2 regions of the Sporosarcina sp. P25 genome follow, and region 2 is predicted to be linked to the other one. Evidence: predicted binding sites of a transcription regulator. Region 2 holds the regulator's gene; the other holds the start of a gene.
What was found. The regulator CtsR, encoded in region 2, represses protease genes until heat stress. The targets are predictions, from matches to a motif close to ATGGTCAATAAAGGTCAAACA.
Positions count from the first base shown of each region.

Region 1: the regulator CtsR is predicted to act here: its motif matches at 1,805-1,825, upstream of clpP (ATP-dependent Clp endopeptidase proteolytic subunit ClpP).

Region 1 is NZ_PDYV01000008.1:90,948-95,360, forward strand. Features, by position in the region: gene CSV70_RS08995 (ArsR/SmtB family transcription factor) at 1-73, shown strand, start outside; gene CSV70_RS09000 (arsenic transporter) at 64-1,356, shown strand; tRNA gene CSV70_RS09005 (tRNA-Arg) at 1,606-1,677, opposite strand; gene clpP (ATP-dependent Clp endopeptidase proteolytic subunit ClpP) at 1,910-2,506, shown strand; gene CSV70_RS09015 (HPr family phosphocarrier protein) at 2,846-3,103, opposite strand; gene whiA (DNA-binding protein WhiA) at 3,152-4,078, opposite strand; gene CSV70_RS09025 (gluconeogenesis factor YvcK family protein) at 4,120-4,413, opposite strand, start outside.
Region 2 is NZ_PDYV01000002.1:252,231-256,643, reverse strand. Features, by position in the region: gene mcsB (protein-arginine kinase McsB) at 1-924, opposite strand, end outside; gene CSV70_RS02990 (UvrB/UvrC motif-containing protein) at 914-1,465, opposite strand; gene CSV70_RS02985 (CtsR family transcriptional regulator) at 1,477-1,947, opposite strand; gene bioB (biotin synthase BioB) at 2,308-3,309, opposite strand; gene CSV70_RS02975 (biotin transporter BioY) at 3,309-3,908, opposite strand; gene CSV70_RS02970 (hypothetical protein) at 4,038-4,235, opposite strand; SAM riboswitch class I at 4,400-4,413, shown strand, end outside.

The sequences.
Region 1 (4,413 bases), on a different contig from region 2:
ATTACTGGAATTATTGAAACTATTACCGGTTCCTACTATTGAATGTAGCAAGGAGGAGAACCCATGCAAATAATACTAGCTTCTCTTATATTTCTCCTCACACTAGTCTTTGTTATTTGGCAGCCACGCAACCTATCGATCGGCTGGTCTGCCATCGCTGGGGCAGTTCTCGCTCTACTTGCGGGCGTTGTTAGTTTTACTGATGTCATCGACGTAACATCTATCGTATGGAATGCTACATTGACATTCGTCGCGCTGATTATCATTTCATTGATCCTCGATGAAATTGGATTTTTCGAGTGGTCTGCATTACATATGGCGCGCTTTGCAAAAGGAAGCGGCGTGCGAATGTTTTTACTAGTCATCCTACTTGGCGCCGGTGTGTCGGCTTTCTTTGCTAATGATGGGGCCGCATTAATACTCACTCCCGTTGTCCTCGCAATGGTGCGTGCACTTGATTTCAAAGAAAAGATGATCTTACCCTTTGTCATGGCGTCGGGATTCATTGCGGATACTACTTCTCTGCCACTTGTCGTTAGTAATCTCGTGAACATCGTCTCTGCCGATTTCTTCGGTATCGGTTTCGCTGAATACGCAAGCCGGATGATTGTCCCGAACTTCTTCAGTCTCGGCGCAAGTATTCTCGTATTGTATATGTATTTCCGTAAATCTATACCGAAACGTTTTGATGAAAAGTTGTTGCGAACACCCGCCAGCGCGATACGGGACCATAAAATGTTCCGCATTTCCTGGGTAGTACTCGGCGTATTACTGTTCGGTTACTTCATAAGCGAATCACTAGGTTTACCCGTCTCCTTCATCGCGGGTTCCATTGCGATCGTATTCTTGCTGATCGCGAGGACGAGCGAAGCGGTGCAGACTAAAACGGTCATCAAAGGAGCACCATGGGCTATCGTATTCTTTTCCATCGGGATGTACGTAGTCGTCTATGGGTTGCGCAATGCAGGATTAACGTCTATATTGACAGGCTTGATCGAGTGGACATCAAGTCATGGCTTGTATGTTGCAACGATTAGCATGGGCTTTATCGCAGCCATCCTGTCGTCGATCATGAATAATATGCCGACTGTGATGATTGATGCGTTAGCGATCCAGGATGCCTCGGTTCCGCCTAATGTTCGGGAAGCTTTGATTTATGCGAATGTGATCGGGTCTGATTTAGGTCCGAAGATGACACCGATCGGATCGCTTGCGACGTTGCTTTGGTTGCATGTGCTATCGTTAAAAGGTGTGCGCATTTCATGGGGATATTATTTTAAAGTAGGTGTTGTATTGACCGTGCCTACACTTCTCATTACGCTGACGGGGTTATGGTGGTGGCTTTCGGTTTCTTAAAATGATTGTCAGTTAGACAAAGAAAGCCTGTTTGTCTCCCCTCATTTTACGCAAGAGAAAGAACATTTTCTGACTGTGGAATACCCATACGAGACTAAAGACTGCCAAGAGATATTTAACAATGAAGTTTAAAAGAAGGTCTATGCGGGGAAAATGTAGAATAGAAAGTCGTGAGCAATAGAAATCCGAACATAAAAAAGCGTTTGAACATGATCGCAAAATGCGAACTGTTCAAACGCTTCACTATGATGCCCTCGGCGGGAGTCGAACCCACATTTCAAGCTTCGGAGGCTTGCGTGCTATCCATTGCACCACGAGGACTAAACGTGTAGTATCAAGCTTTAACTATAATTTACTCGACTACAGAAAAAAGCTTTTCTTCTGTAAGAGACATCTTCCATTATATCGTAGAATATAATGAAAAGCAATGTGTATTTTTAAGGCAAATGATTTGACCTTTGTTGACCTTAATAGGTAAAATACAGTTATAGTTGAAATACGAAATGATTTCAACGGAACGAATATTATGAAGTGATTAAAGGAGGAAGTCTAATTGAATCTAATTCCTACAGTTATTGAACAAACAAACCGTGGTGAGCGAGCGTACGACATCTACTCTCGTCTATTGAAAGATCGTATTATCATGCTCGGGAGCGGCAGTGACGACAACGTGGCAAACTCTATCGTTGCACAATTGCTATTCTTGGAAGCTGAAGATCCAGAAAAAGATATCTCCATTTACATTAACAGCCCAGGTGGAAGTATCACAGCAGGTATGGCAATCTACGATACAATGCAATATATCAAACCAGACATCCGCACAATCTGTGTAGGGATGGCAGCATCTATGGGTGCATTTTTGCTAACAGCTGGTACAGAAGGTAAACGTTACGCTTTGCCAAACGCAGAAGTAATGATCCATCAACCACTAGGTGGCGCACAAGGTCAGGCAACTGAGATCGAAATTGCTGCAAAACGCATCTTGCACCTACGTGAAAAACTAAACCAAATCCTTTCAGATCGCACAGGTCAGCCAATCGACGTCATCGCAAAAGATACAGACCGCGATAACTTCATGACTGCCGAACGCGCTAAAGAATACGGCCTAATCGACCACGTTCTAGAACGCAACGAAATCGAAAAGAAATAATAACCATAGGTTGTCCGGAAAGCCAAATGGCCTTCCGTGACAACCTTTTTATTTTGTATTCTTATATGGATTTGGGTTTAGGATTAATCTTTACCAAACAAATGTACCGGCTTTCTAACTCCAGAAAGAAACGTAAACTAGGTGATCTGTGTTTTAGGCGGCGACTCCCGCGGGAAAAGCATGAGCCTTGAGACCCCGCAGGAACGCAGTGACGAGGAGGCTCAAGCCATGCCCGCAGGAAAGCGTCCGCCTAAAACGCAGATCAACGGCTTCCCTCACTAAGCCAAAAACAAAAAAAGATGACGAAACCCCACAAGGTCATCGCCACCCCTATTCAACTTACTGCTCATCTTCCACTATCTCAGCCAAATTCTGAAGAGCCAAATCTTCATCAATCCCGTCTGTAATCAACGTGATCTCCGTCCCCTTCGCAATCGCCAAACTCATAATCCCCATGATACTCTTCGCATTCACCTGACGATTATCCTTCTTCAAATAAATATCAGCCGTATACTTATTGGCCTCCTGTACAAATAATGCCGCCTGCCTCGCTTGCAAACCAGGTTTAATTCCTACTTTCACTGTTTTTTCTACCATATTGTGTGCTCCTTTTCTTCCTCTTCTTAAGAAGGATCTACTAATAATTTACCGTAATCGATCTGCGATTTCTTCAATCTTACGCAAACGATGATTGACACCCGATTTACTAACCGGAGTACCCGTTACCAGCTCGCCTAGCTCTTTTAGCGTCACATCTTGATGAGTAACACGTAATTGAGCAATCTCTTGCAGACGTTCCGGTAATTGATCTAACCCAATCGTGCGCTCAATCAACTTAATATTTTCTACTTGCCTTTGTGCCGCACCGATCGTTTTATTCAGATTCGCGGTTTCACAATTCACTAGCCGATTCACACTGTTGCGCATATCCCGCATAATCCGCACATCCTCAAACTTCATAAGGGATACATGTGCACCGATGATGCCTAAGAAATCGGATATTTTTTCTGCTTCTTTTAGATACGCGATAAATCCTTTTTTACGTTCAATAGATTTTGCGTTCAAATGAAAATGGTTCATCAACTCAACAAGTGATTGACTATGTTCTTGATAGCTCGAGAAGACTTCCAAGTGATAAGAAGACGTCTCCGGGTTATTAACGGAACCTCCTGCCAGGAAAGCTCCCCGTAAGTATGCGCGTGCACAGCAGTCTTTTTCAATGAGCTGTGGATCGATCGTATTAATCATTTGGAAGTCATGCGTCATGATGGATAGTTCCTCCAACAAGTGCTTGGCTCCATCACGAATCCGGCAAATATAGACATTATTTTTCTTTAAACGCATTTTTTTGCGTACAAGCAATTCCACTTTATATGGATATAACGCCTTCACATTTGAATACAGACGACGCGCAATAGAGGCATTTTCCGTTTGAACATCAAGACTAAGTTGTTTATTTGAAAAAGACATAACACCATTCATCCGTATGAATGCCGCAATTTCTGCTTTCGTACAGCAATCATCCGTCTCAATCTGCGTCAGTTCTTTTTTCGTTTTAGATGCAAAAGACATGATATTCCCCCTCTTCGGCGATTTTCATATCTATCCGCCTTCTACGTTCTCTCTATATAACGCATCAACATATCTGACACTTCCATCGTTTTATGCATAATCGTCCCATCGTTAATGGTCGCGATCTCTTGTACAAATACCTCAGGCACTAGTGCTTGTAGCATCTCCAAATCATTCTCCACAAGCCAAGGCTCTTCATTTTCACTGAGGTTATGCACACGTCTGAACGCTTCTGCATTATTCACTAGAACTGCATCGAGAAATGGTTCTCCCGCATGATCATAGAGCGCCTGAACATGCTCAGAAGCAGTATAGCGATACGTTTCGCCACGTTG
Region 2 (4,413 bases):
GTTCATATCAATATTTTCAATGATACCTAAATCAATACCCAAACGGACGTCAGACAAACATTTTGCCGCCTCCGCTGATGGTAAAATCCGCGAATGAGTCAGTGTGCCAAGTGCTCTAAATAATCTATTCTCTAAGTGAACTTCTGACTTAGCCAATAATAATTCACGGGATTTCTTTTCATGCGCAATCAAACGCTTTGAAATACTCCCTAAGTCCTTCAGTATTTCCTCTTCTGATTTGCCAAGTGTAATTTGATTGGAAACTTGATAAATATTGCCTAGCGCTTCACTGCCCTCTCCGTAACTTCCACGTACGACCATTCCAAGCCTTGATATCGCAGGAATAATTCGCTCGATTTGCTTAGTGATAGTTAATGCAGGTAAATGCATCATGACAGAAGCGCGCATTCCTGTACCTGTGTTAGATGGACAACTTGTCAAATAGCCGAATGTTTCATCGAAGGCATAGTTCAAATTCACTTCCAGTTCGCTATCCACTTGATCAGCATGCTCATATGCCTGATCTATTTGAAAGCCTGGATAAATACATTGAATGCGAATATGATCTTCTTCATTCACCATAATACTGATCGTTTCATCTTCCGACAGCAAAACCGATCCATGTTTTTTAGGATTGATCAATTGCGGACTGACCAAGTGTTTCTCGACTAAAATTTGTCTTTCAAGTGGTGACAAATCTTTCATCGTGGTGCCTGTGAAGTGGTGATCCTGCATCGTCTCGACTGCTTGATTCAACGTTTGGCTTACACGGTTTGCATCTTCTTGTGAAGCATTTATAGGAAATAGATGATCTTGTAAATTACGAGCTAGCCGGATTCTTGTGGATAAGACAATGTCAGCATGCTCACCTTCCGCCACCATCCAACCCGTCAGTTCTTGTTTGAAGAATTTTTCAAATGACATGTTGATCATCACCCCCGTCGGACAGTTGCTGTTTCAACTGGTTCGCCTCATCCCGCAAAGTTGCCGCTTCTTCAAATCGTTCATTTTCTACAGCTTGCTGCATTTTCGTACGGATATCTTCTAGTTTTTTCTTTAAAGCAAAACGCTCATTAAGGGAAACCGGAATTTTTCCGCGGTGTTGGGTATGCCCATTATGCAATTTAGCAAACAACCTTGGTAGCTGTCCGCTGAATGCCACGTAACATGTAGCACAACCAAACTTTCCGATGTCAAGGAAACGATGGAAGGTCAAATCACAATTCGGACATTTCGGACCATCCGGTAATCTCTCATCGGCTTTTTGTTCTGAGAATAATTCTGATCCGCCCAACCAGTGTGCTAAAAATTGTTGAATTGATAACGGTTCCTGATCCGGACTGAATGAAAATGTTTGCGAGTAAAATGCACATTTATCACATAAATGGCGCTCAGTTTTATCATTTAAGGTCTCTTGTTTAAACACTACAGTAGCTGGTCGTTCTTTACAGTTTTCACAAAGCATTGAGATTCACCTCATTCTATCTCTTCATAAATTAATGTAACTAACATGGCGCGAAGAATACGCGAACGTAACGCATCCCGCTCAGGTAACATATAACGCAAAGTAGCACGGCCCACCGCAGCAAGCATCAACTTAGCTTCACGTTCTGTAATGACTTCTTCTTCAATTAAACGGATGATGACATCTTCCGCCATAGTAGAAGACGCTTCACTCTCTAAAATCTCCAACGCTTGTTCAAGTAAATCCTTTCGGGAGTTGGTACGTACCCTGTAAATCCGGATATAGCCCCCGCCCCCTCGCTTAGACTCTACGGCGTAGCCTCTTTCGACTGTAAACCGGGTTTTGATTACGTAATTGATTTGTGATGGTACGCATTGGAATTTCTCGGCAATCTCATTTCTTTTGATTTCAATAGAAGCGCTATCTTCCTCTTCTATAATCGACTTCAAATATCCTTCTATAATGTCAGAAATATTACGCATCTCGTCACCTCATTTCGCTCGATCTTCTAGTTGACTTTGACTATCTTTGACTTGATTGTATCGCAGAAATTAGGTGGGATGCAATTCATTTGTTTATATGTATACCTTATTACGTCGAAAGAAAACCTATTGCTAGGTTGCCACATTTAGCTAATGATTATTCAATTAGTCTTGAGACAAAAACATGGCGGATAGGTTAGCACCGTTGTCCAACGTTCCAGACGGGTACTTTCTACTTATGGTGAACTACTGTAATCTTTCTATAGTGTATTCTAAACGAATAGTAAAAGACTGAAGAACAGATCCTTATAGTGGATTGTCTTCAGTCACAAAGTATACAAATAATTTTATTCATTTTATTTAAATAGTGATGGGTTCTTTGTTCAAAGGTTCCAAGTCAACTTCGAAGCCCATATCTTCAAGCATTTTTTGATCTTGATCGTTTTCTTGGCCAGCTGTTGTGAGGTAATCGCCGATAAAGATAGAGTTCGCAGCGTATAGGCCTAGTGGTTGTAGGCTTCTTAGATTAACTTCACGTCCACCTGAGATGCGGATTTCTTTGCTAGGATTAATGTAGCGGAACAGACACAGGACTTTTAAGCAGTAACGTGGCTCCAGTTCTGATGTCCCTTCTAATGGAGTTCCATCCACTGCATGCAGGAAGTTTACAGGTATTGAGTCTGCATCCAGTTCGTTTAGGCTACGCGCCATGGAGATGATATCTTGCTTTGTTTCACGCATGCCGACGATGACACCTGAACATGGAGATATGCCTGCTTCTTTGGCAAGTCCTACAGTATTTACCCGATCATCGTATGTATGCGATGTAGTAATACTTTCGTGATGCTCTGCAGAAGTGTTCAAGTTGTGGTTGTAGCGATCGACTCCCGCCTCTTTCAAACGAGTCGCTTGTCCTGGTTTCAAAATACCTAGACAAGCACATACCGTCATGCCTTTGTGTTTCTCTTTAATCTGTTTAACAGACTCAATGACAATGTCCAGTTCACTGTCACGCGGTCCCCGTCCACTTGCTACAATGCAATAGGTGCCCGCTTTATTAGCAGCAGCACGTTCTGCACCTTCTAGTATTTCTTCCGATTTCATCATCGCATACTTTTCGACAGGTGCTTTTGAAATGATGGATTGTGCGCAATACCCACAGTTTTCTGGACATAATCCTGATTTCGTATTGATGATCATATTTAACTTCACTTTATTTCCAAAATAATGCGATCGAATTGAATACGTTGCGTGCAGTAATAATAGTAAATCTTCATCTGGGCTATTTAATATTGCGAGTGATTCCTCATCAGTTAATACATAACCTTCAAGTACTTGTGTAGCCAATCTTTGGTAGTTCATTATAACGTACGCCTCACTTTCAAGTGTTTTGACATTCTAAACGCGAATACGCCTGACAATACAGCAAGAATTAAATCTTTCGGCAGTGGAGGCATCATCCATAGCCAAGCAATCTTATAGGTAAACACGTCGGGTGCAGCAGCCCACATCTTGTACGCAAAATACATCCAACTTGTGCCTAGTATATAGTTGATTGCTGTAGCGACCAATGCTGCGGTAATAAAAGCAGACATGGTGTGTTTTCGCTCTACAATCTTTCCCGCTACATAAGCGATCAGAATAAATGTGAGAATAAAGCCAAACGTCGGACTCAAGATCTGACCGAAGCCTCCAGAAAATTTAGCGAAGACCGGCGCGCCCGCTAGCCCTATTAACATATAAACCGTCATCGATAACGCACCTAGACGACTGCCAAGTAATAGTCCTGATAAGATTGCGAAAAATGTTTGCAATGTGATGGGTACTCCACCAACTACTAAAAACGGCACGAAGGATGTAATATTCGCTCCAATCATCATTAACGCTGCGAACATCCCACTGTAGACAATAGTTAATGCGCTAAATCTACTTACCGGTCGTCTCTCTGTTGCTATTGTCATTACGACACCTCTTTTTATATTAGTTACCTCACAAATAATATCGGTTAACTCATTTATTGTCAACATAATTTATTATTTAGTTAACCAATAAAAGTAGACAAAAAAAGACTGCAGCATCACGCTGACAGTCTACTTCTTCTCATCAATCTGTTCTTCTTTTTCTTTTCGAAACAAAACACTTGAGATTAATCCACTAAATATAGCAGCCGCTATCGTAATGTACACACGCATATCATAAGCAACTTCCTCGTAACTGTTGCCTATCATAATCCAAGCAAGTGTACCTACAAGAACAGCGATTGGAAATGAGTATTTAAAGAATCGCATAATTCCTCACCTTTTTGAGTTGATTCTTGTATTTTATCATATATGCCACAATTTCTCTATGCTCTAACTCCGCACTTTGAACTTCACCAAACGTTCACTTGACGGTATCCAACAAAGCCGCTATGATATGGTTAGAATAATCGAAATAATTGAATAAGAAACATATCTTATCAAGAGA